DNA from 4 places in the Klebsiella sp. genome. Region 1 is predicted to be linked to each of the others. Evidence: predicted binding sites of a transcription regulator. Region 1 holds the regulator's gene; each other region holds the start of a gene.

Region 1 (7,947 bases):
AGGGCCTGAAGTTCTGCAAGCGGTGGAGTTCACGCCGAAAGATCCCGCAGAGCACGAAATTCAGGTAGAGAATAAGGCCATCGGTATCAACTACATTGATACTTACATCCGCAGCGGCCTCTACCCGCCGCCATCATTGCCGAGCGGACTGGGCACTGAAGCCGCGGGCATAGTGAGTAAAGTCGGCAGCGGCGTGAAGCATATTAAAGCGGGAGATCGGGTGGTTTATGCGCAATCCATGCTGGGGGCCTACAGTTCGGTGCATAACGTACCTGCCGATAAAGCCGCCATTTTACCTGACGCTATCTCTTTCGAGCAGGCGGCAGCCTCATTCCTGAAAGGGTTGACGGTCTATTATCTGCTGCGCAAAACCCACGAAATTAAGGCGGGTGAACCGTTCCTGTTTCACGCGGCAGCCGGTGGCGTAGGATTGATTGCCTGCCAGTGGGCAAAAGCGCTGGGCGCTAAACTGATCGGCACCGTCGGCAGCGCGCAAAAAGCGGAGCGCGCTAAAAAGGCCGGTGCCTGGGAGATCATTAACTATCGCGACGAGAATATCGTCGAGCGCTTAAAAGAGATAACCGGCGGTAAGAAAGTTAACGTGGTCTATGACTCGGTAGGCAAGGATACCTGGGAGGCGTCACTCGACTGCCTGCAGCGCCGGGGACTGATGGTTAGCTTCGGCAACTCGTCCGGTCCGGTGACCGGCGTAAACCTTGGAATACTCAACCAGAAGGGTTCGCTATATGTGACTCGCCCTTCGCTACAAGGCTATATCACCACTCGCGAAGAGCTGACGGAAGCCAGCAATGAGCTGTTCTCGCTGATCGCCAGCGGCGTGATAAAAGTGGATGTGGCAGAGAGCCAAAAGTATGCGCTAACCGATGCCAGGCGCGCACATGAGGTGCTGGAAAGTCGGGCAACGCAGGGTTCGAGTTTGCTATTGCCCTGATAACAAAAGTTTAGGGCTTCCATATAGGAAGCCCTTACTTTTTTTGTTCGGCTGTATGTAGGGTACAGCTCGATGAATTCGTTAACGCGCTAATAGTGACAGATTTAATAAGCAAAGCCTACGCTGCTTTATGCAAAAATCTTCAGGTTGTGACATACCGCTCAATACCTTAGTAACGCCAACGGTTATTACGGTGATAACGACTTTCAGTTGGCGATTTTATCGCCCGAATCACCCAGACGACAACAACGGCCAGCAGCAACCATGGCAACAGTTTAATCATTAATGCAAACAGGCCGCCGACAAACATCAGCGCGGTTGCGACGACTATTGCGGCGATAATTCCCAGCAGCGATACGCCGGTGACCAACAGCATGACAAAAAAGCCAATAACAAATAAGAGTTCCAGCATCGTCTTCTCCCCAAAGAATTTCTGTATGTCTTCCCGGATATTACAAAAATCGTGCCAAATTTAACTTATTGAATTTAAAGCAAAACGCCCTGCGTAATTAACGCAAGGCGTGGTGAATTTGACCAGGTTTTAGTGAAAAAATTAACGCTTGTCGGCAACCAGCTGCAACGCCTGCTCCAGCACATTAATATCGGCACCGGCTTTATGCGCATTCTCACTCAGATAGCGACGCCATTGACGTGCGCCCGGGATCCCCTGAAATAGCCCCAGCATATGACGCGTCACATGGCCCAGGTAAGTGCCGCTACTCAGTTCACGTTCGATATAAGGATACATCGCGCGAACCACAGCAACCGGATCGGGATCGATGCCTTCAATGCCGAAAATTTCCCGGTCAACCGAAGCCAGAATACCTGGATTCTGGTAAGCCTCACGCCCCACCATCACCCCATCCATATGCCCAAGGTGCAGCTTTGCCTCTTCCAGCGACTTGATGCCACCGTTGATGGACATGGTCAGATGCGGGAAATCGCGCTTGAGCTGGTAAACGCGCGGGTAGTCCAGCGGTGGGATCTCACGGTTCTCTTTCGGGCTCAGGCCGGAAAGCCAGGCTTTACGTGCATGGATGATAAACATCTCGCACTCGCCTTTTACGGAGACCGTTTCGATGAAATCACACAGAAACTCGTAGCTATCCTGGTCGTCAATGCCAATACGGGTTTTAACCGTCACCGGGATGGACACCACGTCGCGCATCGCCTTGACGCAATCCGCCACCAGTTGCGCGTTGCCCATCAGGCAGGCACCAAACATGCCGTTTTGCACGCGATCGGAAGGGCAGCCGACGTTGAGGTTTATTTCATCGTATCCGCGCGCTTGAGCCAGCTTCGCGCAGTGCGCCAGCGCTGCCGGATCGCTGCCGCCCAGTTGCAAAGCAACCGGATGTTCTTCTTCGCTATAGGCCAGATAGTCGCCTTTACCGTGGATAATCGCGCCGGTGGTCACCATTTCGGTGTACAGCAGCGTATGGCGCGACAGTTGACGCAGGAAGTAACGGCAGTGTCTGTCGGTCCAGTCGAGCATCGGCGCGATGGAAAAACGGTGAGCAGCAAAAGCAGTGGGCGTTGATTCTGACATCATGGCGAATAAATAAGCATCCGGGTAAAAAGGGGCGCTACTATAGCATAAAGATAAACCACTGGCGCATCGCGCCAGCGTTCACATTCTCTATCCGGTAAGAAGCGCTATTTTCTCCGCGGCTTACCGTCGTGCGGGCCAAAAAACTGCGGTGGATGATCGACCCAGCGATCCTGGCGCGTGGCGGCATAGCCGGGGTTAAGTGGATAGTAAATGCGATTATATTTTTTGTTCGCCTCCCCCACCACTAACAGGCGAACTTCCTGTTCGGTGTTGTTAAGGAAAGTGTGGCAAACGCCGGTTCCGGCAGGAAAACCGACGCTATCCCCCGGCTCCAGCTTCCAGAGATAGCCGTTGATCCACACTTCAGGATAACCATCCAACACGTAGATAAATTCTTCTTCATCGCTTTCCGCATGCGGATAAGAGGTACGACGCCCGGGCAGCAAGCGCTCGTGATGAATCCCTAAGCGGTTCAGGCGCAGGCCGCGCGCCAACGGTGCGCCAATAGAGAAAAGCTCCGTACTGTCGGGATAGGTGGAATCGTCCGCACCTTCCAGTTCGCGCCAATGTCGAATGCAATCAGGTCGTTTCATCGTTTTCTCCCGAAAATGAGATGCATCATGTATAGCATGCCTGGTGGGTCTCGGTGTTTTACTGGGATCGTGATAAAGTAACAGCTTCGAATTCACGCAACCAGAGGACGCTCATGGATAAGACCACTTCGCAACAAATGTTAGCGCATGCTGAAAAGCTCTGCGCGCAGCGTGGCGTGCGCCTGACCCCGCAGCGCCTTGAAGTGTTGCGTCTAATGAGCCTGCAAAAAGGGGCTATTAGCGCCTATGACCTGCTCGATCTGCTGCGCGAAAAAGAACCTCAGGCTAAGCCGCCGACGGTTTATCGGGCGCTGGAGTTTCTGCTGGAGCAAGGGTTCGTGCATAAGGTGGAGTCCACCAATAGCTACGTGCTGTGCCATCTTTTCGATCAGCCAACCCACAGCTCGGCGATGTTTATCTGCGACCGTTGCGGCAGCGTCAAAGAAGAGTGCGCGGAAGGTGTAGAAGATATTATGCATACGCTGGCGGCAAGAATGGGTTTTGCCCTGCGTCACAATGTGATTGAAGCTCACGGCCTGTGCGCCGCCTGTGTGGAGGTGGAAGCGTGCAGTACGCCAGGGCACTGCCATCATGACCACACCATCCTGATCAAAAAGAAAGCCCGCTGAGGCGTTAGCCGCAGCGGGAATCAAGGGTGTATACCCGTCATACTTCAAGTTGCATGTGCGTTGGCTTTGTTACTCGGCTCATCCATGAGCCTCGCCCTTCAGGCCGCCGGGATACGGCGTTCAAATCTGTTCCAGACAGATTTGTCGCTCGCCCCAGTCACTTACTGGAGTCAGCTCCTGGGGATTCTCTGCGTTGCCGCGTGATTCGGCCTTCAGCCTCACCCCCTCGGGGCCAGCGCAAGCGCTGTTCAAAACGGTTAACCGTTTTGTCCTGCAACTCAAATTATTTAGGGTATAAATCGTTAGGACAGGCAATAATAAGGGGATTAAAACACGACGTTTTCGCTACCAGCGATAATCGTTTTTAGTTTCCCAATCCTTCACTTCTTTCTCGGCCTGATCTTTGGCGTATCCATAGCGTTCCTGAATTCTGCCAACCAGCTGGTCGCGCTTACCCTCGATGACGGTCATATCATCGTCGGTAAGTTTGCCCCATTGTTCTTTCGCTTTACCTTTCAGCTGTTTCCAGTTACCGCCGATTTCATCTTTATTCATCATGTCATCCTCATCGTTCGGTGATCGTTCGGTGAATGAACAGCCCGCAGTGTGCCGGACATGACTTAACTATAGATGAGTATTCTGAGTAAGATTTATTATTCGGAATCTTTAACCATCATATTAACAATATACGCTATGAAAACCAGGTGTCGCGCTGCCAGTGACGCCGCCAGACGATTGCCAGTGAAGCCCCGCGCAGGGCAAGAAACACCGCCAGCGCCAACCATAGACCATGATTACCAAGAACCGGTACCGTCAGCAGCGTCAGGGCGAATCCCGCCGCCGCTACCGCCATGCTGTTACGCATCTCTGCCCCGCGCGTTGCGCCGATAAACATGCCATCCAACAGGTAGCACCAGACGCCAATGACCGGCAGTATTGTCTGCCAGATGAGATAGCGGTCGGCGAGTTGCTGCAGAGAAGGGAGCGACGTTAGCAAGGCGATAATCTGCTCGCCAGCAAGGCTGTAAATCAGCGCAAACGCCAGCGCTACCATGCCTGACTGACGGCAGGCCGCACGCCATACCTCAAGCAGTTGGCTGCCGTCGCGGGCACCGTAAGCCTGCCCGGAGTGCGCCTCCACGGCGTAGGCAAAACCATCCAGCGCGTAGGCGGTAAAGGTGAGCATGGTCATCAGCACCGCATTGACCGCTACAACGTCAGCGCCAAGGCGGGCGCCATATACCGTCATCGCCCCAAAACACAGTTGTAGCAGCAGCGAGCGCAGCATAATGTCGCGGTTCAGCGCCAGAAGACGGCGCACATCGCCGCGCCACGCGGTTTTCAGCATCGATAGCGAAACGCCCCGCAGTACCAGCACGCGTTTCGCCATAACGAGTCCAATGAAAAAGGTGGCGTATTCTGCTGTTACGGTCGCCAGGGCCGCGCCCTGCACGTTCATATGCAGGCCCATTACCAGCCATAAATCGAGCACGATGTTGAGTACATTACCGACGACCAGCAGGATCACTGGTGCACGGGCATACTGCACGCCCAACAGCCAGCCCAGCAGCACCAGATTCGCCAGGGATGCCGGAGCGCTCAGCCAACGAATCTCGAGGAAACGGCGGGCCTGTTCAAGCACCGCATCACTGCCGCCGACGATGTGCAGCGCCAGATTAATTAACGGCATTCTGAATAGGACGATGGCTATCCCGGCAGCCAGTGCCAGCCCCAGCGGCTGCACCAGCGCACGCGCCAGCCGTTGGGGATCTTTCGCGCCGAATGCCTGGGCCGTCAGACCAGTAGTACTCATGCGCAAAAACAGGAGCAGCATGAAGAGAAAGCTGGTCGCCATTGCGCCAACCGCAACGCCGCCCAGATAAACCGGGCTATCAAGATGACCGATAACAGCGGTATCCACCAGCCCCAGCAAAGGAACGGTGATATTAGAGAAAATCATGGGCAGCGCTAAGCGCCACAGGGCTTTATCGGCGGCGTTAAAAAGCATGGGGAAGAGCCCAAATGAAGAAGTAAGACAGCGCAGCATCATGTATCAGATGATGCTGCGAGATGAAGAGGTTACTGCCAGTTGCCGTTGCGGATAACGCCGACAGCCAGGCCTTCAATAGTGAAACTTTGCTGGCGTAAATCCACCACGATTGGGGTAAATTCGCTGTTTTCAGGCAGCAGTTCGACGACGTTACCCTGTTTTTTCAGACGCTTCACGGTAACTTCATCGTCAATGCGGGCCACAACAACCTGGCCATTGCGCACATCCTGAGTTTTATGTACCGCAAGCAGGTCGCCATCCAGTATACCGATGTCTTTCATGGACATTCCGCTTACGCGCAGCAGAAAATCGGCATTCGGCTTAAACATTGCCGGATCGACCTGGTAGTGGCCTTCGATGTGCTGCTGTGCGAGCAGTGGTTCACCTGCTGCGACGCGGCCGACAAGCGGCAGGCCGCTTTCTTCTTCCGTCAGCAGACGAATACCGCGGGAGGCACCGGAAACGATCTCGATTGCGCCTTTACGCGCCAGCGCTTTCAGGTGTTCTTCCGCCGCGTTTGGGGAACGAAACCCCAAGCGCTGAGCAATCTCCGCACGCGTCGGCGGCATGCCCGTCTGGCTGATATGATCCCGAATGAGATCAAACACCTCTCGCTGCCTGGTCGTTAACGCTTTCATTCCGCCCCCTGGGTGTATATACAGTTATGCTGTGAGTATATACAGCTAACGGTGATTTTGGAACCACATTTCACACAAAAATCAGGAGTTTCTTTCTGTTTTGCGAGCCGCTATGGCATGGCTTAGCGGTAGTTTGACCACAACAGCGTTCCCCATGTGATCAACGCGATAATAATTGCCAACAGGACCGCCGCAGAGCCCATATCTTTCGCGCGGCCAGACAACTCATGATGTTCAGGGCCAATACGGTCAACGACCGCTTCAATCGCGCTGTTGATAATTTCAACTATCATCACTATCAGGACCGAGCCAATCAGCAAAACGCGCGTGATGGCATCGACATCCAGCCAGCAGGCTATCACCACGGCAATAATGGCAGCTATGCCTTCCTGACGAAATGCGGCCTCATTGATCCACGCCGCACGGAATCCTTTCCAGGAATACCCCGCGGCTTTAACGATTCGGGTTAACCCAGTGGTATTATTGGCCATCAAACAAACCTTTTTATGTAAATGACGTCAATGAGTGTACGCGTTTGCCGCGTTACAACGGAAATTTTGCGCACTTTCTGTTATTCTTGCGGCGCATTTGCATGATTAACCAGAGGCTTCACATCGTCTATGTCTGGCTGGCAACGAATTTACTATAAATTACTGAATTTACCATTAAGGGCACTGGTAAAAAGCAAGTCAATTCCGGCACAACCTGCTCAGGAATTGGGCCTGGATACCTCACGTCCCATCATGTACGTCCTGCCCTACAATTCGAAGGCGGACCTGCTGACGCTTCGCGCTCAATGTCTGGAACATGAATTACCGGACCCGCTTGAGCCGCTGGAGATCGATGGTACCCTGCTTCCACGCTACGTGTTTATTCATGGCGGCCCGCGTGTTTTCACCTACTACACGCCGAAAGAAGAATCCATCAAGCTGTTCCATGATTATCTGGATCTGCACCGCAATCATCCCGACCTTGACGTGCAGATGGTGCCGGTTTCGGTGATGTTTGGTCGTGCTCCAGGGCGTGAAAAAGGCGAAGTGAACCCGCCGCTGCGTATGCTAAACGGCATTCAAAAATTCTTCGCCGTTCTGTGGTTGGGTCGCGACAGCTTTGTGCGTTTCTCGCCTTCGGTCTCTCTGCGCAAAATGGCAGACGAGCACGGTACCGATAAAATTATCGCCCAAAAGCTGGCCCGCGTGGCGCGTATGCACTTCGCCCGCCAGCGCCTGGCGGCCGTCGGTCCGCGTCTGCCCGCACGACAGGATCTGTTCAACAAGCTGCTGGCGTCAAAAGCCATTGCCCGCGCTGTAGAAGACGAAGCGCGTAGCAAGAAAATTTCCCACGAGAAGGCCCAGCAAAACGCCATCGCCTTGATGGAAGAGATCGCCGCAAACTTCTCTTATGAAATGATTCGCCTGACCGACCGCGTACTGGGCTTCACCTGGAACCGACTGTATCAGGGCATTAACGTCCATAACGCCGAGCGCGTACGCCAGCTGGCACATGAAGGCCACGAGATAGTCTACGTCCCGT
Region 2 (7,947 bases), on a different contig from region 1:
AAGCTGATGACCGACCCCTACGTCGGACAGCTGACCTTTATCCGCGTCTATTCCGGAACCTTGAAAAAAGGCGATGCGGTGTGGAACCCGGTCAAAGGCAAAAAAGAACGCATCGGGCGTATCGTACTGATGCAGGCCAACGATCGCCACGAGGTGGACGAGCTGCACGCCGGGGATATTGCCGCCTGCGTCGGCCTGAAGGATGTCACTACCGGCGACACGTTGTGCGACCCGGATGCGGTGATTACCCTTGAGCGGATGGAGTTTCCGGAACCGGTGATTTCGCTGGCGATTGAACCGAAAACCAAAGCCGATCAGGAGAAAATGGGCATCGCCCTGCAGAGGCTGGCGGCGGAGGATCCGTCGTTTCGTTTGCATACTGACGAGGAGTCCGGCCAGACGATTATTTCCGGGATGGGCGAACTGCATCTGGAGATCATCGTCGATCGCATGAAGCGCGAGTTTGGCGTTGAGGCGAATATCGGTCGTCCACAGGTAACCTATCGCGAGACGATCCGCAAAACGGTGAAAGAGGTGGAAGGCAAGTTCGTCCGCCAGTCCGGTGGGAAAGGGCAGTACGGTCATGTGGTATTAACCCTTGAGCCGCTGGAGCCGGGGAGCGGTTTTGTGTTTGAAGACGCGACCAAAGGCGGCGTAGTGCCGCGCGAGTACATCCCTTCAGTGGAAAAAGGGCTGCGCGAAGCGCTGGGCACCGGCGTGCTGGCGGGCTATCCGGTGGTGGATATCAAAGCGACCCTGACCTTTGGTTCGTATCACGATGTCGACTCTTCGGAAATGGCCTTCCGCATGGCGGCGATTTTTGGCTTCAAGGAAGGGGCGCGCAGAGCGGATCCGGTGATTCTCGAACCGGTGATGCATGTGGAAGTGGAAACGCCGGAGGAGTACGCCGGTAATATTATGGGCGATCTCTCTTCCCGTCGTGGGATGGTGCAGGGGATGGAAGAGCGGTTTGGTAGCCAGATTATCCGCGCCGACGTGCCGCTGGCCGAAATGTTTGGCTATTCCACCACGCTGCGTTCGATGTCTCAGGGCCGGGCGACTTACAGTATGGAGTTTCACCACTACGCACAAGCTCCGCACAACGTGGCTGAGGCGATTATCGCCAGTCGCGCCAAAGGCTAAGTAACCTTCCCGAAGGCGATGCTGCGCATCTGTCCGGGCTACAAAATCCGCAAAACCTGCGGGCTCGTAGCCCGGACAGGCGCGTCAAGCGCCGCCTCCGGGAATATCTCCCAATTAAACAATCTCCTGCGCGTACTGCCACAACGCCTTCAACTGCGCCAGCTTCTCTTTATCATCCGCATGCTGTTGATACAGCATCTGCAGCTCATCGGCATAGGCCTGTAAAAACGCTGGCGTAAACATCTCACGACGATGCTCCAGCCAGCGCTGCTGCTCGGTTTCATCCAGCGTGCCGGGGAAATTGCGTGCACGATAGTTGAACAACAGACGCTCAATACGCTTATCGGCGAAGGTGATATCCAGCGCCGGCAGGTTATGCGGCTCGGTCTCAAGCACGATTTTCATTGCCGCGCGATCGGCATCGCTGAAAAAGCCGTTATACAACTGCGCATCGACGTTATCGGACGGCACAAAAGGCTCTGCTTCGGCAAAGATCGCCACCACTTTTTCGCGCACCTGCGGATTAGCCCGTAGCTGCTGGGCGTTATCCAGACAGCGCTGGATATTGATCCCCAACCGGTCGGCATCCTGCGGGCGCAAAGTGTTTTGCTGCGCCAGTACCGGGCACTTATTGAGATGCACCAGCTTAATCGGTACTGAGGCCAGGTCGCCCAGCTCGCTTTTCGGCGTATACAGCCGCTCGCGCAGGGTATCGGCATCCAGCTCCAGCAGCGGAGAGATATCCCCGGCCAGGTCGACCATAATCACCGCATTACGATTATCCGGATGCCACGCCAGCGGAGCCACCAGGCTGGTATTGCCGCGCGCCGCGCCAAACATGCCGGAAACATGCACCAGCGGTTTGATCTGCGGAACGTCAATCAACGTCGCCAGCTTGCGTTTGTTGCGATAGGTATATAGATAGTCAAACAGGCGCGGCTGCTGGGTTTTCACCAGTTTTGCCATCGCAATGGTGGCGTAAACGTCGGCCATTGCGTCGTGGGCATTGCTGTGCTCGATGCCGTTGGCGACGGTCAGATGCTCCAGACGAAAGCTTGGCAGGCCATCTTCATTTTCCGGCCAGTTGATCCCTTCAGGGCGCAGTGCATAGCAGGCGCGCATCACGTCCAGCAAATCCCAACGAGAGTTATCGTGCTGCCAGCTCCAGGCGTAAGGATCGTAAAAATTGCGATAAAAGATATTGCGCGTCACTTCGTCATCGAAGCGCACGTTGTTGTAGCCGACGATACAGGTTTTCGGCACCGTGAACAGATCGTGAATGCGGCGGGCAAAGGCGGCTTCGTTGTCGCCTTTGGCGATAGCTTCCTGCGGCGTTATTCCGGTTATCATTACCGCTTGCGGCTGAGGCAGATAGTCATCGGCGAGCTTGCAGTAGAAAACCTCTGGTTCACCGACAACGTTCAGATCTTCATCGGTGCGAATGGCGGCAAACTGCGACGGTCGGTCGAGCGAAGGGCTGGTGCCGAAAGTCTCGTAGTCGTGAAACAAAAATCCGGGCTGGTTGGCGCTATCTTGCATAATCTGTTCATTATCCCTGGTGGCGAGCAGCCATCATGGTAAACGATTTACCGGGCCATCAGAAGGGCATCGGCTTTGCCCATCGTCTGAGATGTCATATTTTCTTGCAATTAAACCCTGATATGAAACGAGAAGTTCCGTAAAAAGGACGGCGAATCTGTCAATTTAGAGGATATGCCGTTGAAAGGCCGTTTGTTTATTGCTGTAACTTTGCTCGCTGCGAGCGTTTCCTGCGCATTTGCCGCCAATGATTTCCCCGTCAACGTGACACCGCCTTCCATTCAGGCCGGTTCCTGGGTGCTGATGGATTACACCACCGGTCAGATCCTGACTGCGGGTAACGAGCATCAGCAGCGCAATCCCGCGAGTTTGACCAAACTCATGACTGGCTATGTGGTTGACCGCGCCATCGACAGTCACCGTATTACCTTCGATGATATCGTCACGGTGGGTAAAGACGCCTGGGCGCAGGGTAACCCGGTATTTAATGGTTCCTCGTTGATGTTCCTGAAGCCCGGCGACCGCCTCAGCGTGCGTGATTTGAGCCGCGGGCTAATTGTTGACTCTGGTAACGACGCCTGCGTGGCGTTGGCAGACTATGTTGCGGGCGGTCAGCCACAGTTTGTCGCGCTGATGAATAGCTACGTAGAGAAACTGCACTTAAAGGATACCCACTTCGAAACCGTTCACGGTCTGGACGCGCCTGGGCAACACAGTTCGGCCTACGATTTGGCCGTGCTCTCGCGGGCGATTATTCATGGCTCGCCGGACGTGTATCATATGTATAGTCAGAAAAGCCTGACCTGGAACGGCATTACCCAGCAGAACCGTAATGGCCTGCTATGGGATAAAACCATGAACGTCGATGGCCTGAAAACCGGCCATACTTCCGGGGCAGGATTTAACCTGATCGCTTCGGCGGTGGATGGTCAGCGCCGTCTGATTGCGGTGGTGATGGGGGCTGAAAGCCCGAAAGGACGGGAACAACAGGCGGCGAAGCTACTGCACTGGGGTCAGCAAAATTTCGATACCGTACAGGTTTTGCAGGACGGCAAACAGGTCGGGGTTGAGCGTATTTGGTATGGTGATAAAGAGCAGATAACGCTGGGCACCGATCAGGACTTCTGGCTGGCATTGCCGAAGTCGGAAGTGTCGCGTATTAAAGCCAAATATGTGTTGGATAAAAAAGTGCTGGAAGCACCGATTGCCGCCCATCAGCGGGTCGGCGAAATCTCGCTTTATGATGGCGATAAAGTTGTGGCCCACTGGCCGCTGGTGACGCTGGAAAGCGTCGGCAAGGGCGGTGTTTTCTCGCGCTTTAGCGATTATTTACATCAGAAGCTGTAACTCTCCGGCCGCTCCGTTCTGGAGCGGCACCTCGTAGCTGTTTGATTATTATGCCACTTTGGTTGGCGCTTCGTTTAGTTTCAATCCATTACCTTACCCGGTCACCGTTCAGGAAATAACCTGGCGCTTCTGCGCCAAACATGGAGCTGGGAAGATGAAATATTTTGCGCGTAGTGCGCTTTCTCTGGGATTGTACGCCGTTTTTAGCACCTCTTGCTTTGCCTCTGGCCTGGTTCTGGCCGATAACGAATTCCGCAATGATTTAGCCTGGTTGTCCGACCGTGGAACCCTCTCTTTAAGTTTGTCGACCTGGCCCCTGAGCGAGGAGGAGATTAACCGGGCGCTGGCGAATGCCCATCCGACAACATCCGCAGAGCGGGTGGTGCTGAGTCGGGTGAATCAGCGATTAAGATCACTAAAAGCCGACGTGCGCCTCACCGGCTACAGCTCCACTGACAAACCAGGAACGCCGCAGGGCTTCGCCCAGTCTTATCCCGCTGATCAGTCGCTTTCTATTGCGCTGAATAACAGCGGCGAATGGTGGGATCTGCACTTACAGGGCAACGTTGAAGGGGACAAGCGCATTAGCAACGGTTCAAACGTTAACACTAACGGCGCATACGGCGCGGTAAAGTTGTGGAACCAGTGGCTGGCGTTCGGGCAGATCCCGCAGTGGTGGGGGCCAGGCTATGAGGGCAGCCTGATTCGTTCCGATGCCGCGCGACCGATGACCGGTTTTCTGCTGCAGCGTGCCGAACAGAGCGCGCCAGAGACGTCATGGCTAAGCTGGATTGGTCCGTGGCAGTATCAACTTTCCGCCAGCCAGATGAACCAGTATGCCGCCGTACCGCATACCAAAATATTCGGCGGTCGCCTGACGTTTTCGCCGTTGACCTCGCTGGAGCTGGGGGCCTCGCGCATCATGCAGTGGGGTGGAGAAGGACGTCCTTCTTCGTTTAGCAGCTTTTGGGATGGTCTGACTGGCAATGACAACACTGGCGAATCAGCCGACGATCCAGGCAATCAGCTGGCTGGTTTTGATTTCAAACTGAAGCTGGCGCCAACGCTGGGCTGGCCGGTGAGCGTTTACGGTCAGATGATCGGCGAAGATGAAGCCGGGTATTTACCCTCGGCGCACCTCTATCTTGGCGGCGTGGAAGGGCATCATCAATGGAACAGCAACGCGGTTAACTGGTACCTGGAAGCCCACGATACCCGTTCGAATATGGGACGCACCAACTATATCTATAACCACTTCATTTACAAAGATGGTTACTACCAGCAGGGATATCCGCTGGGTGATGCAATGGGGGGCGACGGACGCTTGTATGCCGGGAAGGTGGAACTGGTGACCGAAGAGAACCAGCGCTGGAGCGCGCGTCTGGTGTACGCCGAGGTGAATCCGAAGAACCAACGGATCAACAAAGCCTTCCCGCACGCCGATACGCTCAAAGGCGTGCAGTTGGGCTGGAGCGGTGATGTCATGCCGACGGTACGCCTGAGTACATCCGTGTGGTACACCGATGCTAACCATAGCGCCAGCGATGATCTTGGGGCCAGTATCGGTCTCGAACTGCCGTTCAGCTTGTAATCGAATGGCGGCTGTTTTTTAGGCTTTTCACACGCGATTTTTGTGAATTACCGCACATACTATGGGGGATAGTGTTGTTAGATTGCATGTATATTCATACAGTATTTATCAACAATGGAGGCAGTATGGACTATAACGTTAAATCCGTGGGCAAAAGAAAGATCGCTGGGTTTCATCTGGTCGGTCCCTGGGAACAGACAGTAAAGCAGGGCTTTGAACAGCTGATGATGTGGGTTGATAACAGCCAGGTTCCGGCGCAGGAATGGGTTGCTGTCTATTACGACAACCCTGATGAAGTCCCGGCGGAAAAACTACGCTGCGATACTGCCGTCACGGTGGCGGAAGGCTATGAGCTCCCCGCTAACAGCGAAGGTGTGATGATGACCGAAATCGCCGCCGGAGATTATGCTGTCGCCCGCGCCAGAGTCGAAAATTTTGATTTCAAGACGCCGTGGTGTCAGTTCTTCGACAGCCTGATGCAAAGCAAAGAGTATCAGATGACGATGGATCCCTGCTTTGAAGTCTATCTTAACGATGGTGATAAGGATGGCTACTGGGATATCGAGATGTACATTGCGGTCGAGCCCTCGGTGAAATAAGGCTTTGTCCCCTCAGTGGACAAGGTTTCTTACATTCGCGTGATGCTTGCGGCGAAAAAGCAGTTACAATTGGCATTTTCGTTGTGTCGGAGTCGGTTGTGCGCGCGGATAAATCACTAAAGCCATTTGAAATTCGGCTGTATCGCCATTACCGCATAGTTCATGGTGTGCGAATAGCATTGGCCTTTGTGCTCACCTTTCTGCTGGTGCGTTTGCTTAAGGTTCCGGAAGGGACCTGGCCTCTTATCACCCTGGTGGTGGTGATGGGGCCCATCTCCTTTTGGGGAAACGTGGTGCCGCGTGCGTTTCAGCGTATCGGCGGCACCATTCTTGGTTCGGCACTCGGGCTGGTGGCGCTCAAGCTGGAGCTTATCTCGCTGCCCATTATGCTGCTGTGGTGCGCGGTGGCAATGTTCCTTTGCGGTTGGCTGGCGCTGGGTAAAAAGCCTTACCAGGCGCTGCTTATCGGTATTACGCTGGCGGTGGTGGTCGGTGCGCCGCCGGGAGACATGAATACTGCGTTGTGGCGAAGCGGCGACGTTATCTTTGGTTCCCTGCTGGCGATGCTGTTTACGGGTATCTGGCCGCAGCGGGCGTTTCTGCACTGGCGTATCCAGATGGCCAGCTACGTCACCACTTTTAACAGGCTCTATCAGGCGGGCTTTTCGCCGAATCTCGTTGAACGTCCGCGTCTGGAAAAACATCTGCAAAAAGTGCTCAACGACGTGGTGAAAATGCGTGGTTTGATCACCCCGGCCAGCAAAGAGACGCACATCCAGAAATCCATCTTCGAGGCGATCCAGACCGTCAGCCGCAATCTGGTCTGTATGCTGGAGCTGCAAATCAATGCTTACTGGGCCTCAAGGCCCGGTCACTTCGTGATGCTTAATGCCCATACGCTGCGTGAAACCCAGCAAATGACACAGCAAACGCTGCTGACCATCGCTCATGCACTCTACGAAGGTAACCCGCAGCCAATTCTCGCCAATAATGAAAAGCTGAATGAAATCGTTGCCGAGCTGCGTCTGCTTATCAAAGAGCAGCAGGATGAGAATTTCTCCGAAACGCCGATCCATGGTTATGTCTGGTTAACCATAGAGCTGGCGCGCCAGCTTGAACTGCTGTCGCATTTAATCTGCCGGGCGTTGCGTAAATAAAGACCAGATACGCGCGGTTTGCCCATCGCTTGCTTCGATTCAGCAGCGTTTAGGGTTATGATTAGGGCAAAGGAAAAAACATTGTCATCAGCGGCTGCTAACAGTTATGTTAGCCCTATGTAGCAGTCGCTTTAGCGAATCCGAATCTCAAATATTAGGGGTGTAAAAATGGAAACAATTAAGCCTTCTTTCCAGGACGTACTGGAGTTTGTTCGCCTGTACCGTCGTAAGAACAAGCTGCAGCGTGAAATTCAGGACGTTGAGAAAAAGATCCGTGATAACCAGAAGCGTGTACTGCTGCTGGATAACCTCAGCGACTACATCAAGCCGGGCATGAGCGTTGAAGCTATTCAAGGCATCATTGCCAGCATGAAAAGCGATTACGAAGATCGCGTTGATGATTACATCATCAAAAATGCTGAAATCTCCAAAGAACGTCGCGACATCTCTAAAAAGCTGAAAGCGATGGGCGAAGCGAAAGTAGAAGATAAATCTGCCGAGTAATCCCCGGTTTAGCGCTCCGGTGGCGGTTCTCGCCGCCGGGGTCATCTTTCTCCAAATCTGCGTTATC
Region 3 (7,947 bases), on a different contig from region 1:
GCGATATGCAGAGCACATTGCGTGAACTGAATCGTAGTATGCAAGGCTTCCAGCCGGGCTCTGCGGCATACAATAAGATGGTGGCGGATATGCAGCGCCTGGATCAGGTTCTTCGTGAACTGCAACCGGTACTGAAAACGCTCAACGACAAGAGCAATGCGCTGGTATTTGAGGCGAAGGATAAAAAAGATCCGCAGCCGAAGGGAGCGAAATAATGAAAAGATGGCTAATAGCGGCGGCAGTATGCGTTCTGACCGCGTGCAGCAGTGGTGGTGAGAGCAAAACGTACTACCAGCTTCCGGTGGTACAGAGTGGTGCACAAAGTGCTGCTCACCAAAGCAAAAACTTGCTGTGGGTTGAACAGGTAAGCATTCCTGATTATTTGGCGGGCAACGGAGTGGTTTATCAGACCACCGACGTCCAGTATGTGATTGCCAATAACAATCTGTGGGCGAGCCCGCTCGATCAGCAACTGCGTACCACACTGGTGGCGAATCTTAGCAACCAGCTGCCGGGTTGGGTGGTGGCCTCTCAGCCTTTAGGGAGTGAGCAGGATACGCTAAACGTGTCCGTTAGCGGATTTCACGGTCGTTACGATGGGCGGGTGATCGTTAGCGGTGAGTGGTTGCTGAAGCATCAGGGGCAGCTGATTAAGCGTCCGTTCAACATTGAGCTTAAGCAACAGCAGGATGGTTATGACGCAATGGTCAAAACCCTCGCTCAGGCCTGGACTCAGGAAGCGACTGCAATTGCCAGCGAGTTGAATCGCCTGCCATAAGCAAAATTAATGAAAGTAAAAAGCCGCTGCGGGTAACAAAATCGCAGCGGCTTTTTTATTTGTCTCATCAGCTTGTTAACTTGTGCCGGTTCACATTTTTTGTACAAATGAACTTTCATGTAGCTCACAAATATGACAATGGCGTGAATTTTGCGCATTGACGCTGTCTCTGATTCGCGGTATTCGTTAACCGTGGTTGCGTATTTAGTGACCATTGTTTTCTTTTCCACCAGATCAAAGAATGAGGGAAACGAGGCATGAAGAGACAAAAACGAGATCGCCTGGAACGGGCACATCAACGTGGATATCAAGCCGGTATTACCGGAAGATCGAAAGAAATGTGTCCTTATCAGACCTTGAATCAAAGGTCCTGGTGGCTAGGAGGCTGGCGAGAAGCCATGGAGGACAGGGTGCAAATTGCCTGACTGTCTCTTTAAAAATGAAGCCTCCGCTGTGCGGGGGCTTCGCCTTTTAAAGTGTCACTGTTTTATCAGAACGCAGAGGTGTCCTGGAATAAACCCACTTTCAGATCGGTTGCGGTGTAGATCAGACGATCGTCAACCAGTACTTCACCATCCGCCAGGCCCATAATCAAACGACGGTTTATCACTCGTTTGAAATGAATGCGGTAGGTCACTTTCTTAGCCGTTGGCAGTACCTGGCCGGTGAGTTTAACTTCACCTACGCCTAGCGCACGCCCTTTACCCTCGCCGCCTAACCAGCCCAGGTAGAAGCCAACCAGTTGCCACATGGCATCCAGGCCCAGGCAGCCAGGCATAACCGGATCGCCAATGAAGTGGCAACCGAAGAACCACAGGTCAGGGTTAATATCGAGTTCTGCCTCAACATAACCTTTATCGTAGTTACCACCGGTTTCGGTCATCTTGATGACGCGGTCCATCATCAGCATATTTGGCGCTGGTAACTGTGGGCCTTTAGCGCCAAACAGTTCACCACGGCCAGAGGCAAGAAGATCTTCTTTTGTATAGGATTCGCGTTTATCTACCATGTTTTCAGTAAGCCTTATTTTGAGTTCGGGACGCAGGATAGCTAACACGTGTACGCTGAACAAGTCCGATCAGTTAGAACCTGAACCGCCTAACCAGCGCAGCGGCCACGGAAAGCGATGGCGACCTTCTTGCTGTGTCGCCTGTGCAATCCGCTCCTGGATGGTTTGCCGTAAAGTTTGTCCTTCTCCATCCCATAATAGTTGGGTCAGAAGGGGTAATGCTTCAGTGACGTCATCAATGGCCCAGATAAAGAACTGTTCCTCAGCAACGGCTTGTTGTAGCTCCTTTGCTAAACTCAGATGACGGACGTTGGCGGCTGGAATAATGACGCCCTGTTTACCGGTTAAACCACGCTGCTGGCATATAGCAAAGAAACCTTCAATTTTCTCATTGAGTCCACCAACAGGTTGTACACGACCAAACTGATCGACAGAGCCGGTAATAGCAATACTCTGGTTAATGGGAACATTGGCCAGCGAACTGATTAATGCGCACAGTTCAGCCATGGAGGCACTATCGCCATCCACTTCACTGTAGGATTGCTCAAAGGTTAACGAGGCGGTGAAGGGGAGTTGTTGATCAAGCTCCAGCTCAGCCATCAAAAACGCCTGCATGATCATCATGCCTTTCGCATGGATATTGCCACCCAACTCAGCCTTGCGTTCGACGTCAATAAACTCACCATCGCCAATGTGAACAACGCAGCTAATGCGAGACGGTTCGCCGAATGCGCGCGGATGGCCTGGGAATTCAATAACCGATAGCGCGTTGATTTGGCCGATACATTCGCCTTCGGTCTCAATGAGGATTTGCTCTTGCAGAATTTCGTCCTGAATCCGCTCCGCGAGATACCCTTCGCGCCACTCACGACGTTCCAGCATGGTTTGCATCTCTTCGGCGCTAATCTCTTCACCTTCACAGAAGGCCGCCGCCTCCTTAAGCTGGCGTGCAATCCATAGCAAACACAGCGGTAGGGTTGCCTGATCGCCAGTGTAACGTGCACCTTCCTGAATCAACAGCGGCCAGGTTTCGGCAGCTAACCCAGGGAGTTCGAGTTGGTGTGCGTTTTGCCAGACCCACTGACACCATTGTTTCATGGCGGCTGCATCGACAATCTGTAAATTGTCTTCGTATTCGCTGTAAATAGCCAGGGCAGAAAGCTCGGGTTCCATCTCCTGGAAATCAGCCAGTGATTCTCGCTCGCCAACCAGAATGACTTTCAGGTTGAGCGCCATTGGGGGGATGCTAACCGGAAGAGGGCGAGACTCATTGATTGACAGCCAGTCGAAACGCTGACGGGCAATCATATTTTTTAGCCGCATCCACAGCAGGGGCTGAGCCAGCAATGCGCGCAGGGAGATGATCAATACACCACCGTTGGCACGATGAACCAGACCTGGTTGCAGGCTAATTTCACCATTGAACTGGCGTACACAGCCAAAGAGTTGCTCTGCTTCTACCCAGTCGGCTGCTTCAACCGGTGCGATGCTCGCGAAATTATCTTCTGCGGCTTGTGCCGGGATGCTGGTGATGTTTCCACCATCAATCTGGTAACGTACGCCATAAAGCGGTTCAGATGGTTGATGTAAAGTACGAGTTTCGTTCGCCAACCATTGCAGATACTCTGGTTCTTCTGGTGCTTTAACCAGCATGAACGGCGAAATGGCTGGAGTCACTAGAAGTTGCTCCAGGGCATAGAATAAGCGGGGTTGCAGTTCGCCAGAAAGAGATGCTTCTGCTTGTGCTAAGTCGGCTTGTGCAAACAGCGCCTGATAACTTTCCGTATCAGGAGCGAGGTCGTTTCGGGTAAGTTTCGTAATGGTCAAAGTCGCTGTTTTTTAGTCAGATGTAAAACGCGCGATTATACATTATGCGGCGTCTGAGCACACGAGTGATTGCGTTGGTCGCAGTGATAACGAATCTACCCACATCACGAAAGATGATTTATTCTCAGCAGATGAAGAAAAAACTGATATCCTGAAAAGAGTTACACGGTCACATTGAGATCGCAATGAAATATCAACAACTGGAAAATCTTGAAAGCGGTTGGAAATGGACATATCTGGTAAAAAAGTGCCGGGAAGGTGAACCGATAACCCGCTACATTGAAGCCAGCGCTGCGCAAGCTGCGGTCGATGTCTTACTCACGCTCGAAAATGAACCTGTTCTGGTGAATACCTGGATTGAGCAACATATGAATCCAGAGTTAGCGAACCGTATGAAGCAGACTATACGCGCTCGTCGCAAGCGACATTTTAACGCGGAGCATCAGCACACTCGTAAAAAATCTATCGACCTGGAGTTTATGGTCTGGCAGCGGCTGGCAGGTCTGGCGCAAAGGCGGGGTATGACCCTGTCGGAAACGATCGTACAGCTGATTGAGGATGCTGAACATAAAGAAAAATATGCCAGTAAGATGTCCAGTTTGAAGCACGACTTGCAAGTGTTGCTGGGTAAAGAGTAGCCATTAAGAGCTAAAGTGAACGTTGGTATTCCGCTGGTTTGTTGCTTTAAACATGAATTTAATACAAAAAACCCCGCATCAGCGGGGTTTTTTATTAACGCGATAACTTAAGCCTGCGGCTGAGTTACTACGTCTTTGTAGCCTTTAACTTCGATCTCTACGCGACGATCCGGACCCAGGCAGTCAATCAGAGCAGCGCGAGCTTTCACGTTGTCACAGGTGCTACCAGTGACCGGGTTGGATTTACCCATACCGCGAGCGGAGATTTTGCTAGCCGGGATACCTTTAGATACCAGGTAATCAACAACGGACTGAGCACGTTTCTCAGACAGCTGCTGGTTGTAGGCATCAGAACCGATACGGTCGGTGTAGCCCAGTACAACTGCGGAACCGTCTTTCGGATCCATGTTGCTCAGCTGAGTATACAGCTGATCCAGAGCCTGCTGACCTTCCGGTTTCAGGGTTGCTTTGTTAAAGTTGAACAGAACGTCAGACTTCAGGGTGAAGTGCTTGGTAGTTACTTCTGGAGCCGGAGCCGGAGCCGGAGCTACAACCGGAGCAACATCTTCCTGACCGAAGCGGTAGGAAACACCTAAGCTCAGCATGCCGTTATCAGGACGGGTACCAACGGTGCCAGCGTCGCCGATGTTGTTAACCCACTGGTATTCCAGACGGGTTGCGATGTCACGAGTAACAGCCCACTCTAAGCCGCCCGCGAATACTGGGGAAACGCCAGTGTCGTGTTCGCTGCGAGAAACACCGTTAGAAGCGTAGTTGCCTTTAGAGTCTGCGCGCCAAACCATACCACCCAGACGGGTATAGATATCCAGATCGTCAGTGATCGGATAACCCAGTTTAGCCGTCAGCTGAACGCCCTGAGCTTTGAAAGCACCGTTATCAACGCTACCTTTGTAAGCCATACGGCCCAGCCAGTCGTAACCCATTTCGAAACCGAGGTACGGGTTAACCTGGTAGCCACCAAACGCGCCAGCACCCAGTTGATCGTTACGAACCGGACCGTTGTTACCTTTGAAACCGTTACCGTAGAAACCGGTGTCGTGATACTGGGACCAGCCCAGTTTAGCACCTGCATACCAGGTGTTATCTTTCGGAGCGGCCTGCGCTACGGTAGCGAAGCCAGCCAGTGCCACTGCAATCGCGATAGCTGTCTTTTTCATTTTTTGCGCCTCATTATCATCCAAAATTCGCCATGAAGGTACAAAAGACCTCACGGTTAAATCCTTCACCCGGGGCGTGACTTGTTGTTAACTATGCTGATACATGCAGCGAAAGCCGATCACCCCTGGCGATGTAAAGTCTACAACTTAGTTAGAAACTTACAAGTGTGAACTCCGTCAGGCATATGAAAAAAAAGGGTTGTGTACCTAATGTTTAACAACGTAGGGTTGGATTTCATATTGCAAAAAAAGTCGCGAGACCGCATCAGACAGGCATTTTAACAAAAACGGGCATTAAAAAATTAAGCCATCCACCAGGGCAAAAAAAATTCCAGGATTAATCCTAAATTCATTTAATGATACACGTTTGAGTGAATTTTTAGCCCAGAAAGTTGTCTGCCTGGCTGACCAATATTTCTCACTGGACGCATGATGAAGCCCATTGCATGGCCCTCTTGCGCAGCGACAACCAGTTGTTCATGTTCTTCAACTGTGAGTTCATCTGACAACCAGCCAATCACAACACTATAATTGCCGGTACGCAGTGCGCGGATCATTGATTCCAGCGTATTGTTGGGCGACATTTGGCTGATCTGCATCACCTTTGACAGCGGTAAACCTGAGGACTGTACCCATTCGCGGCTCAGTTTCTGCTGAGGCGTTAGCCACAGCTGCCAGCGTGATTGCTGACCAAGTTGCTGTAATAGAGGAAGCAATAATAGTTGCGTCATCATGGGTTGATCTTCGCGATAGACAATTTCACTGATCAGCCCATTGGTTGGGTGTTCGACTGCATCATGAGCGTGACGGCGTACTGAAGTAGAAGTCAGTGGTGAACGATTTGCGTGAGCTGAAGTAAACATAGTCTATCCCGCCTGTGAGTTACTGTATGAATGTACAGTACACACGACAGGTAAAAAGATCAACCACATTTTCTCTTCTGTTGACTGAAATCTGTACTTCATTTTTTCCCGGTTGATTCGGTGGGGAAAGCATGATTCCAGTATGCATATGATGTGAATTCATGGTTGAAAACATTTCTACTTGAGTGAATTTTTCTCCCCTGTATGAGTGTTATCCGTTTTGGATGCACTACCGATGCTAAGTATTCTGGTTTCTTTTGTTATTAATATTTATCAAATACTTTACCTTATTGCATTTTGACTTCATTGAGCGATATTTTTCTGAAAGCGGCTCGCAAAAACATAAGTTGGTTAAAATGAAGGCATAATTCATCTTGCCGCATCAAGAGAAGTCAATTACTTTCTTAATTAGCGGATCCGTTAACGAAACTATTTTTTATTTACATGATTAACAAAGGAATAATCATGAAGAAATTTCCAAGTCTACGGATCAAACAGTTCCAGAATTGCTTGTTATCATTAGGGAAAATCAGTTGTCGGCCTTTATTTGGCGGCTATAGTCTGGCGATAGATAATACCGTTTTTGCTATGGTTGCTGAGGGGGAAATTTATCTTAGGGTTTGTGAGCAGAGCGCGGAGTATCGCGTTGAACATAAAACCCCTCTTTTGATAATGCGAAAGAATGGTCGACCAGCTGCGCTGAAATATTATCATATCGATGAAGCACTTTGGCGTGACAACAATATGCTTTTCCAGCTATCATTTTTTTCATTTCAGACCGCACGCAATGAGAAGCAAAAGCAGAAAAACTCAGGGAGATTAAAAAATTTGCCAAATATTAGTTTCCACATGGAGCTGCAGCTGATTAATTCAGGTATTCCTGATGAAAAAACGTTGCGCGAAATTGGAGCGAAAAAAGCCTGGCTGAGGTTATTAAGATTAAATAAAGCGCTAACGGTCAATGTGCTTTATTCGTTATCTGGGGCTATCGATGGCGTGCATGCCGCCACACTCCCGATGCAACTGCGTCAGGAACTCGAAGAGTGGGCGGTAGAACAGCAGCGAGAGATAGAGACTTACTCGGGTTGAACATTGACCTGTCGTTGTAGCCGACATATTTCTGGCAGCAGCGCCAGCAGTAATCCAATTTGCTGGAGCACCAAAGGCTCTTTGCTGTCAGCTCGAGGATCAAGGTGCTGGATCCGGGTCTGCAAGCTTGCCAAAGCTTGCTGTACCCGCAGTTCATCAGCGGGTGCATGGTGCAGCGCATCATCAACATAGCAAACGGCATCGTCCAGCAGCGCCAGAATATCCGGTGTTGTCAGTTTTTCCCGATGGGCACCCAACGCTGAAATATAGCTGGTAAAAGTATGGTTCAGACACAGTAAGCGGAATGCGGTTTCTCGCATCGCTGAGTCAGCTCTGGGTTCAGTGGACAAATTTGAGACTACTGATGCCAGTTCACCATCGCGGTTATGCGCCGCACGCCGCGCGATACGATAAGCCAGTCGGTTGTCACGTCCCTGATGATATTGCTCAAGAATAGCATCCAGATATCGGCAGTTGGCGTTGATTGCCTGTTCAAGGACTCGCGGCAAATTGCGAAATTTCCAGTCGGGCCAAATAAAACTTACGGCTGCCCAGGCGATCGCAC
Region 4 (7,947 bases), on a different contig from region 1:
CCCGCAAAGCGCGCGCTACAAAACCGGTCTCGAATCCGAGCGCCTGATGGAGGTTGAACAGGTGCTGGAGTCGGCGCGGCAGGCGAAAAAAGCTGGTTCAACCCGCTTCTGCATGGGGGCGGCGTGGAAGAACCCTAACGATCGCGATATGCCCTACCTCGAGCAGATGGTGAAAGGGGTGAAAGAGATGGGGCTGGAGGCCTGCATGACCCTCGGGACTCTGAACGATAGCCAGGCGCAGCGGCTCGCCGGCGCCGGTCTGGATTACTACAACCACAACCTCGATACCTCGCCGGAGTTCTACGGCAATATCATCACCACCCGTACCTACCAGGAGCGTCTCGATACCCTCGATAAAGTCCGCGATGCGGGAATAAAAGTGTGCTCCGGCGGTATCGTTGGCTTAGGCGAAACGGTCAAAGACCGAGCTGGGTTACTGTTACAGCTGGCCAATTTGCCGACCCCGCCGGAAAGCGTGCCGATCAATATGCTGGTGAAGGTCAAAGGTACGCCGTTGGCGGATAATGATGACGTTGACGCCTTTGATTTTATTCGCACTATCGCCATCGCACGCATCATGATGCCGACCTCGCACGTGCGCCTCTCCGCCGGGCGCGAGCAGATGAACGAACAAACCCAGGCGATGTGCTTTATGGCCGGGGCCAACTCGATTTTCTACGGCTGCAAGCTGCTGACTACGCCCAACCCGGAAGAGGACAAAGATCTGCAACTGTTCCGCAAACTGGGGATTAACCCGCAGCAGACCGCAGTGCTGGAAGGCGATAACGCCCAGCAGCAGCGTCTGGAGCAGGCGTTGATGAATCCCGATACCGAGGAATATTACAACGCGGCGGCGCTATGAGCTGGCAGCAACGCATTGCGCTTGCGCTAGAAGAACGGCAGTCGGCGGATGCTTTGCGCCGCCGACTGCCGGTAACCCAGGGGGCAGGGCGCTGGCTCACCCGCGAAGGCCAGCGCTGGCTCAATTTTTCCAGTAACGATTATCTGGGCCTCAGCCAGCATCCGGCGATCGTCAAAGCCTGGCAGGAAGGCGCGGAGCGCTACGGCGTTGGCTCCGGCGGCTCCGGTCACGTCAGCGGCTATAGCGAGGCGCATTGCGCGCTGGAAGAGCAGCTTGCCGACTGGCTGGGCTACCCGCGCGCACTGTTGTTTATCTCCGGTTTTGCCGCCAATCAGGCGGTGATTGCCGCCCTGGTAGGCAAAGAAGATCGGATTGTTGCCGACCGCCTCAGCCATGCTTCGCTCCTTGAAGCTGCTCATCTCAGTCCAGCGCAGCTGCGGCGCTTTCAGCACAATGACGCCCGGCATCTTGAAGAGCTGCTGGCGAAATCGCTATCCGGTCAACAGCTGGTGGTGACCGAAGGGATTTTCAGTATGGATGGTGATAGCGCTCCGCTGACGGATATCCAGCGGGCGACGCGGTTGGCTGAGGCGCTCCTGCTGGTGGACGACGCGCACGGCATCGGCGTGGTCGGCGAAGAGGGGCGAGGGAGTTGCGATAGCCAACAGGTACATCCGGATCTGCTGATTGTTACCTTCGGCAAAGCTTTTGGCGTGAGCGGCGCGGCGGTACTGTGCAGCGAAGAGTTGGCGGATTATCTGCTGCAGTTTGCCCGTCATCTGATTTACAGCACCGCGATGCCTCCGGCGCAGGCTGTAGCTCTCAGCGCGGCGCTGGGCGTTATTCGTAGCGACGATGGGCAGCAGCGGCGGGAAAAGCTGGCCTGCCATATTGCCGATTTTCGTCGAGAAATGGCCGATTATCCCGGCGAACTGACTCAATCTTGCAGCGCGATTCAGCCGTTGATCGTCGGCGACAACGCGCGCGCGCTGCGGCTGGCGGCACGCCTGCGCGAGCAGGGCTGCTGGGCGACGGCAATCCGCCCGCCGACGGTTCCCTCCGGCAGCGCGCGACTGCGCCTGACGCTTACCGCAGCGCATGAATCCACTGATATTGCTCGTCTGCTGGAGGTGCTGCATGGCGGCGGTGAATAAACGCGCGATAGCGGCGGCGTTTGGTCGTGCAGCGGAACACTATTCTCAACATGATGAATTACAACGCATTAGCGCCTCTCTGCTGCTGGAGCAGCTCAATGTAAAAACCTTCTCCGAGGTGCTGGACGCGGGCTGCGGCCCCGGCAGCATCAGCCGATACTGGCGTGAGGCGGGTAGTCAGGTGACGGCGCTGGATCTCTCCGTTGATATGCTGGCGCAAGCCCGGCGTGGAGAGTGCGCACATCGCTACATTGAAGGCGACATCGAAGCGCTGCCTCTGGCTGAGGGTTGCGTTGATCTGGCGTGGAGCAACCTTGCGGTTCAGTGGTGCGACAATCTTGCCGCCGCCATTAATGAGCTGTATCGGGTGGTACGCCCCGGCGGGCGCGTTGCGTTTAGTACGCTGTTGGCAGGCTCTTTGCCGGAGCTAAATCAGGCGTGGCGAGCTATTGATGAACAGCCACATGCCAACCGTTTTCTTAGTGAGCAGTCGGTACGCCAGACGCTGGTTGGTCGTCGCGCTATCGGTCATATCCATGCCATCACTCTGCCGTTTGCCGATGCGCTCAGCGCGATGCGATCCCTGAAAGGCATCGGTGCGACCCATTTGCACCACGGGCGCAGCCCCGCACCGCTGAGTCGCGGTAAACTGCGGCAGCTCCAGTTCGCCTGGCCGCAGCAGCGGGGCCAGTGTCCGCTGACATATCACCTTTTTACAGGAGTCATCGAACGTGATTAAACGTTTTTTCGTGACCGGAACCGATACTGAAGTCGGTAAAACCGTTACCAGTTGCGCTCTGCTACAGGCGGCCAATCGCGCAGGATTCAATAGCGCGGGCTATAAGCCGGTAGCTTCCGGAAGCGAATATACGGCGGAAGGGCTGCGCAACGACGACGCGCTGGCTCTACAGCGCAATAGCCAGGTAGCGCTACGCTACGAGCAGGTCAATCCTTTCACTTTTGCTGAGCCGACGTCGCCGCATATTATCAGTGCCGATGAGGGCAGGCTAATTGACGCCGCAGCGCTTTCGGCCGGTTTACGCGAGCTGGAAGGGCTGGCGGATTGGGTGTTAGTCGAAGGGGCGGGGGGCTGGTTTACGCCGCTTTCAGAGACGCTGACCTTTGCCGACTGGGTAGAACAAGAGCAGTTACCGGTGATTTTAGTGGTGGGCGTTAAGCTGGGGTGCATTAACCATGCGATGCTGACCGCGCAGGCGGTGTTTCAGGCCGGTCTGCCGCTGGCCGGATGGGTTGCCAACGACATTCAGCCGCCGGGCAAGCGCCACCTTGAGTATCTGGCGACGCTGAAACGCGTGCTGCCCGCGCCGTTTCTCGGCGAGATCCCGTGGCTGGCGGATGTGGCACAGCGCGAGGATCTCGGTCACTATCTCGATCTCAGCGTGCTGGATCGGGCGTCATCCACTGCGCCAGCAGCGGCGCGTCCAGCTGGATAACGTCACCCTGGGCCACGCTGCGTCCGCAGTGCAGCAGACAAAAACGATCTGCCACCCGGCGAATAAACGGCAGGTGCTGCTCGGCGATCAGTACCGTCAGGCCAATATCGCGATTCAGGCGCACCAGTAAATCGCCCAGCTTATGCAGGAAGCGCTGGCCCCCTGCGCGTGAAGGTTCGTCGAGGATCAGCAGGCGCGGGCGGGTTATCAGCGCTCTGGCCAATGCCAGCTGGTACTGATCGTCAGCGGTGAGCGTAATGCCTTTGCTTTGCCGCAGAGCGTAGAGTTCCGGAAACAGATCGTAAATCTCCCCGGCTACCGCTGACGCGGATTCGCCGCCTGCCGCGAGGGCAATATGCAGATTTTCCTCCACGCTGAGCTGCGAGAAGATACGTTTATCCTGCGGGACGTAGCCAATGCCGATGGCGCTGCGTGACTGCGCAGAGAGCGGCATCAGGTCATAGGGCGCAGCCCCTGCGTCCTGCCAGGTCATACTGCCGCTGGCCACCGGGAGGTGCCCGGTAATACAGTTAACGAGGGTGGTTTTCCCCATCCCCTCGCGCCCCATTACGCAAGTACATTTCCCCGGCCTGAGCTCAAGGTCAACATTCCACAGCGTGTGCTGGCTTCCGTAATAGTGGTTCACGGCACGTAGACTCAACATAGACGTTTTCTCCTTTCCTGGGATAGCGGGCGACGAGAAGATTCTGCAAATCCCTTGCCAGGAAAAAGAACTCTCGGTATTTGCTGACAAATACAGGGGTGGCACGGTGAAAGTGAAGAGGGTTACGGCAGACCTTGCACTTTCCCGGTGCCAGAGAGCTGAAATGTGGTGCAAAAAATAATAGAAAATCCAGCTATTCTTTGCCGATAAATCGCAAAAAAAATTCAATAAATTTTTTTAGCAGGTGTTTTGCCCCATTCAGTGATTTCGGCCGGGTGGCACAGGTCATGGGCTGCAGACAGTTATCCACTATTCCTGTGGATAACCTTGTGCATTAGAGTTAGAGAACTTGCGGTAAGCTAGAGATTACGCGGCCTGCGGGCAAATTGACGCGAAACCCATCTTTTCTTAAATTTTGTTAAATATCAATTAATTAAATAAAATCAATGGCTGTAAAAAAAGTGTCACCGACTGCCACAAAAGATTCATCCCCTTGCTTGACAAATGTTAAATGCCAAAAGTTTCTGGGGATAACCCTACTGATTGGTGGATTATCCCGCAAGGCGGCTTTTTTTCGTCCGCGATGGCGGTAAAAAAGACAAATCTACAGATATACGATAGTGTGGTACTGTTTTTATATCCAGTATTATTTATTGGCAAAAGTTGAACTGAAGGGTAGAATTAAACACCTGCCGTTCAACCCTTCTTCAGGTCCTGATTGATGAGTAAACCGTTCAAGCTGCATTCTGCTTTCCGTCCCTCTGGCGACCAGCCGGAAGCCATTCGTCGCCTGGAAGAGGGGCTGGAAGATGGCCTGGCGCATCAAACGCTGCTCGGCGTAACCGGTTCGGGTAAAACGTTTACCATTGCCAACGTTATTGCCGATCTCCAGCGCCCGACGATGGTGCTGGCGCCGAACAAAACCCTCGCGGCGCAGCTTTACGGCGAGATGAAAGAGTTCTTCCCGGAGAACGCGGTGGAGTACTTCGTCTCGTACTATGACTACTACCAGCCAGAAGCGTACGTACCCAGCTCTGACACCTTCATCGAGAAAGATGCTTCCGTTAACGAACATATCGAACAGATGCGTCTGTCAGCGACCAAAGCGCTACTGGAGCGTCGTGATGTGGTGGTAGTGGCATCGGTTTCCGCTATCTACGGTCTGGGCGATCCGGACCTGTACCTGAAGATGATGCTGCACCTTACGGTCGGCATGATAATCGACCAGCGCGCCATTTTACGCCGTCTGGCTGAACTGCAATATACCCGCAACGATCAGGCTTTTCAGCGCGGTACCTTCCGCGTGCGCGGCGAAGTCATTGATATATTCCCGGCGGAATCTGACGATATCGCGCTGCGCGTTGAGCTGTTCGATGAAGAAGTCGAACGTCTGTCGCTGTTCGATCCGCTGACCGGTCACGTTGAGTCAACGATCCCACGCTTCACCGTCTATCCGAAAACCCACTACGTCACCCCGCGTGAACGTATCGTCCAGGCGATGGAAGAGATTAAAGTTGAGCTGGCTGACCGGCGCAAGGTGCTGCTGGAGAACAACAAGCTGCTGGAAGAGCAGCGCCTGAGCCAGCGTACCCAGTTCGATCTCGAAATGATGAACGAACTGGGCTACTGCTCGGGGATTGAAAACTACTCGCGCTACCTGTCGGGTCGCGGGCCGGGCGAGCCGCCGCCGACGCTGTTTGACTACCTGCCGGCCGATGGCCTGCTGGTGATTGATGAGTCCCACGTCACTATTCCGCAAATCGGCGGCATGTACCGTGGGGACCGGGCGCGTAAAGAGACGCTGGTGGAATATGGCTTCCGCCTGCCGTCGGCGCTGGATAACCGCCCGCTGAAGTTTGAAGAATTTGAGGCGCTGGCGCCGCAAAGTATTTATGTCTCGGCGACGCCGGGAGCCTATGAGCTGGATAAATCCGGCGACGAGGTGGTGGACCAGGTTGTCCGTCCTACGGGGCTGCTGGATCCGGTGATTGAAGTGCGTCCGGTGGCGACTCAGGTGGACGACCTGCTCTCGGAAATTCGTATTCGCACCGCGATTAACGAGCGCGTACTGGTCACCACCCTGACCAAGCGGATGGCGGAAGATTTAACCGAGTATCTGGAAGAGCACGGTGAGCGGGTGCGCTACCTGCACTCAGATATCGACACCGTGGAACGTATGGAAATTATCCGCGACCTGCGTCTGGGCGAGTTTGACGTACTGGTCGGGATTAACCTGTTGCGTGAAGGCTTAGACATGCCGGAAGTGTCGCTGGTGGCTATTCTGGATGCCGACAAAGAGGGCTTCCTGCGCTCGGAGCGCTCGCTGATTCAGACTATTGGCCGAGCGGCGCGTAACATCAACGGTAAGGCGATTCTTTACGGCGACAGGATAACGGCGTCGATGGCCAGAGCGATTGATGAAACCGAGCGTCGTCGTGAGAAGCAGCAACGTTACAATGAAGAGCACGGTATTACGCCTACGGGACTCAATAAGAAAGTGGTTGATATTCTGGCGCTGGGTCAGAATATTGCGAAAACCAAAACCAAGGGACGCGGCAAGTTCCGCTCACCGGTTGAAGCTGATGCGGTGGAACTGACCCTGACGCCGAAAGCGCTACAGCAGAAAATTCGCGAGCTGGAAGGGCAGATGATGCAGCATGCGCAAAACCTGGAGTTCGAAGAGGCGGCGCAAATTCGCGACCAGCTTCATCAGCTGCGCGATCTGTTTATCGCTGCGTCGTAGCCGTTTGCGAAATAGAGGCTGGGGCGTGCTTAGCTGGACCTGATGCATTGGTTTGACGTCTCCACAGGCTAAGGGGTCACACCCGTCTGCGGGCCGGTAGCCCGGACAGATGCGCAGCATCGCCTCCGGGAAATGAGCCGGATCAGATGCCTGCGCGTGGCTTCATCCCGGGGGCGGCGCTTGACGCGCCTTGCCCGGGCTACGGGTTTATAGCCGTCTGCGGCCCGGGATTTTCAGTCACGGGTTCAATCCCGTTTTTCCGTGGTCCTTAATGTTGGCTTAATATTGTTCGGCGAAACTATCCTCAATCTACTGAGGATAGCGTCATGCAAAAATTAACCTTCCGCGAATACCTGGCAGTTACCTGCGCCTTTGTAATTGTCGTTGCCTTCTTCCATCAGTGGGTGCTGACGTTCTGACGGGACGTTTTAGGGAAGAGCACCCAGGCGCGAACTCCTGGGCCGGGTTGACGGTTATGTAAAAAGAACTGGGCATCGTGTAACTGGGCGATGCGGGTTACGATACTGAGCCCCAGACCAATACCACCGTAGCGGCTGTCCATGCGCACAAACGCTTTGCTCAATTCACCGCTTTTTGCTTCATCAATTCCCGGACCTTCATCTTCCACCGCCAGAATTGACGTCAGGCCAGGCTTTATCGACACGCGAATCGTCGACCCCGCAGGGCTGTAACGATGCGCGTTTTCCACCAGGTTACGTAAAATCACCCGCACCAGCGTAGCGTCGCCTGACACAATCGCCTCACCACTTCCTTCATCAAGCACCAGCTTCTGTTGCCGCTGTGCCAGCATCGCCTGTAGCTCATCTTGTAGCGGTTCGACAACATCCTCTTTCAGCGCCACCTGCTGATAGCTCCCGGCGGAAAATGACTGACCGACGCGCGCCAGCTGAAGCAATTGATTGATGCTGTTGGTCATTTGATCGAGCCGCTGAATCAGCGGGTCTACGCTGACGCTATGGACTTTTGCCAGCAGCTCCAGATGCAGACGCAGCCCGGCAAGCGGCGTGCGCAGCTCATGGGCGACGTCGGCGGTAAACAGACGTTCGCGA

Evidence for each region. Region 1 encodes LexA, which represses DNA repair genes until DNA is damaged. Its sites were predicted from a motif close to TNCTGTATGTACATACAGNA; they were not measured.
Region 2: a site for LexA is predicted at 5,705-5,724, ahead of sbmC (DNA gyrase inhibitor SbmC). Genes of this name have one in related genera too.
Region 3: a site for LexA is predicted at 6,314-6,333, ahead of sulA (SOS-induced cell division inhibitor SulA). Genes of this name have one in related genera too.
Region 4: a site for LexA is predicted at 4,761-4,780, ahead of uvrB (excinuclease ABC subunit UvrB). Genes of this name have one in related genera too.

The regions. Positions count from the first base shown of each region.
Region 1 is NZ_JAPUEW010000072.1:10,096-18,042, forward strand. It holds gene QVF11_RS21570 (quinone oxidoreductase) at 1-952, shown strand, start outside; gene pspG (envelope stress response protein PspG) at 1,122-1,364, opposite strand; gene dusA (tRNA dihydrouridine(20/20a) synthase DusA) at 1,506-2,504, opposite strand; gene QVF11_RS21585 (cupin domain-containing protein) at 2,609-3,097, opposite strand; gene zur (zinc uptake transcriptional repressor Zur) at 3,211-3,726, shown strand; gene QVF11_RS21595 (CsbD family protein) at 4,072-4,281, opposite strand; gene dinF (MATE family efflux transporter DinF) at 4,418-5,734, opposite strand; gene lexA (transcriptional repressor LexA) at 5,806-6,414, opposite strand; gene QVF11_RS21610 (diacylglycerol kinase) at 6,537-6,905, opposite strand; gene plsB (glycerol-3-phosphate 1-O-acyltransferase PlsB) at 7,035-7,947, shown strand, end outside.
Region 2 is NZ_JAPUEW010000050.1:33,045-40,991, reverse strand. It holds gene fusA (elongation factor G) at 1-1,143, shown strand, start outside; gene sbcB (exodeoxyribonuclease I) at 1,258-2,682, opposite strand; gene dacD (serine-type D-Ala-D-Ala carboxypeptidase DacD) at 2,863-4,029, shown strand; gene QVF11_RS16105 (capsule assembly Wzi family protein) at 4,184-5,620, shown strand; gene sbmC (DNA gyrase inhibitor SbmC) at 5,746-6,219, shown strand; gene QVF11_RS16095 (FUSC family protein) at 6,318-7,376, shown strand; gene QVF11_RS16090 (DUF496 family protein) at 7,545-7,880, shown strand.
Region 3 is NZ_JAPUEW010000066.1:171,262-179,208, forward strand. It holds gene pqiB (intermembrane transport protein PqiB) at 1-215, shown strand, start outside; gene pqiC (membrane integrity-associated transporter subunit PqiC) at 215-778, shown strand; gene rmf (ribosome modulation factor) at 1,036-1,203, shown strand; gene fabA (bifunctional 3-hydroxydecanoyl-ACP dehydratase/trans-2-decenoyl-ACP isomerase) at 1,269-1,787, opposite strand; gene QVF11_RS20060 (Lon protease family protein) at 1,857-3,614, opposite strand; gene matP (macrodomain Ter protein MatP) at 3,800-4,252, shown strand; gene ompA (porin OmpA) at 4,360-5,430, opposite strand; gene sulA (SOS-induced cell division inhibitor SulA) at 5,784-6,293, opposite strand; gene QVF11_RS20080 (TfoX/Sxy family DNA transformation protein) at 6,759-7,382, shown strand; gene yccS (YccS family putative transporter) at 7,370-7,947, opposite strand, start outside.
Region 4 is NZ_JAPUEW010000016.1:83,878-91,824, reverse strand. It holds gene bioB (biotin synthase BioB) at 1-862, shown strand, start outside; gene bioF (8-amino-7-oxononanoate synthase) at 859-2,016, shown strand; gene bioC (malonyl-ACP O-methyltransferase BioC) at 2,000-2,755, shown strand; gene bioD (dethiobiotin synthase) at 2,748-3,470, shown strand; gene QVF11_RS06625 (ABC transporter ATP-binding protein) at 3,412-4,134, opposite strand; gene uvrB (excinuclease ABC subunit UvrB) at 4,856-6,877, shown strand; gene pmrB (two-component system sensor histidine kinase PmrB) at 7,275-7,947, opposite strand, start outside.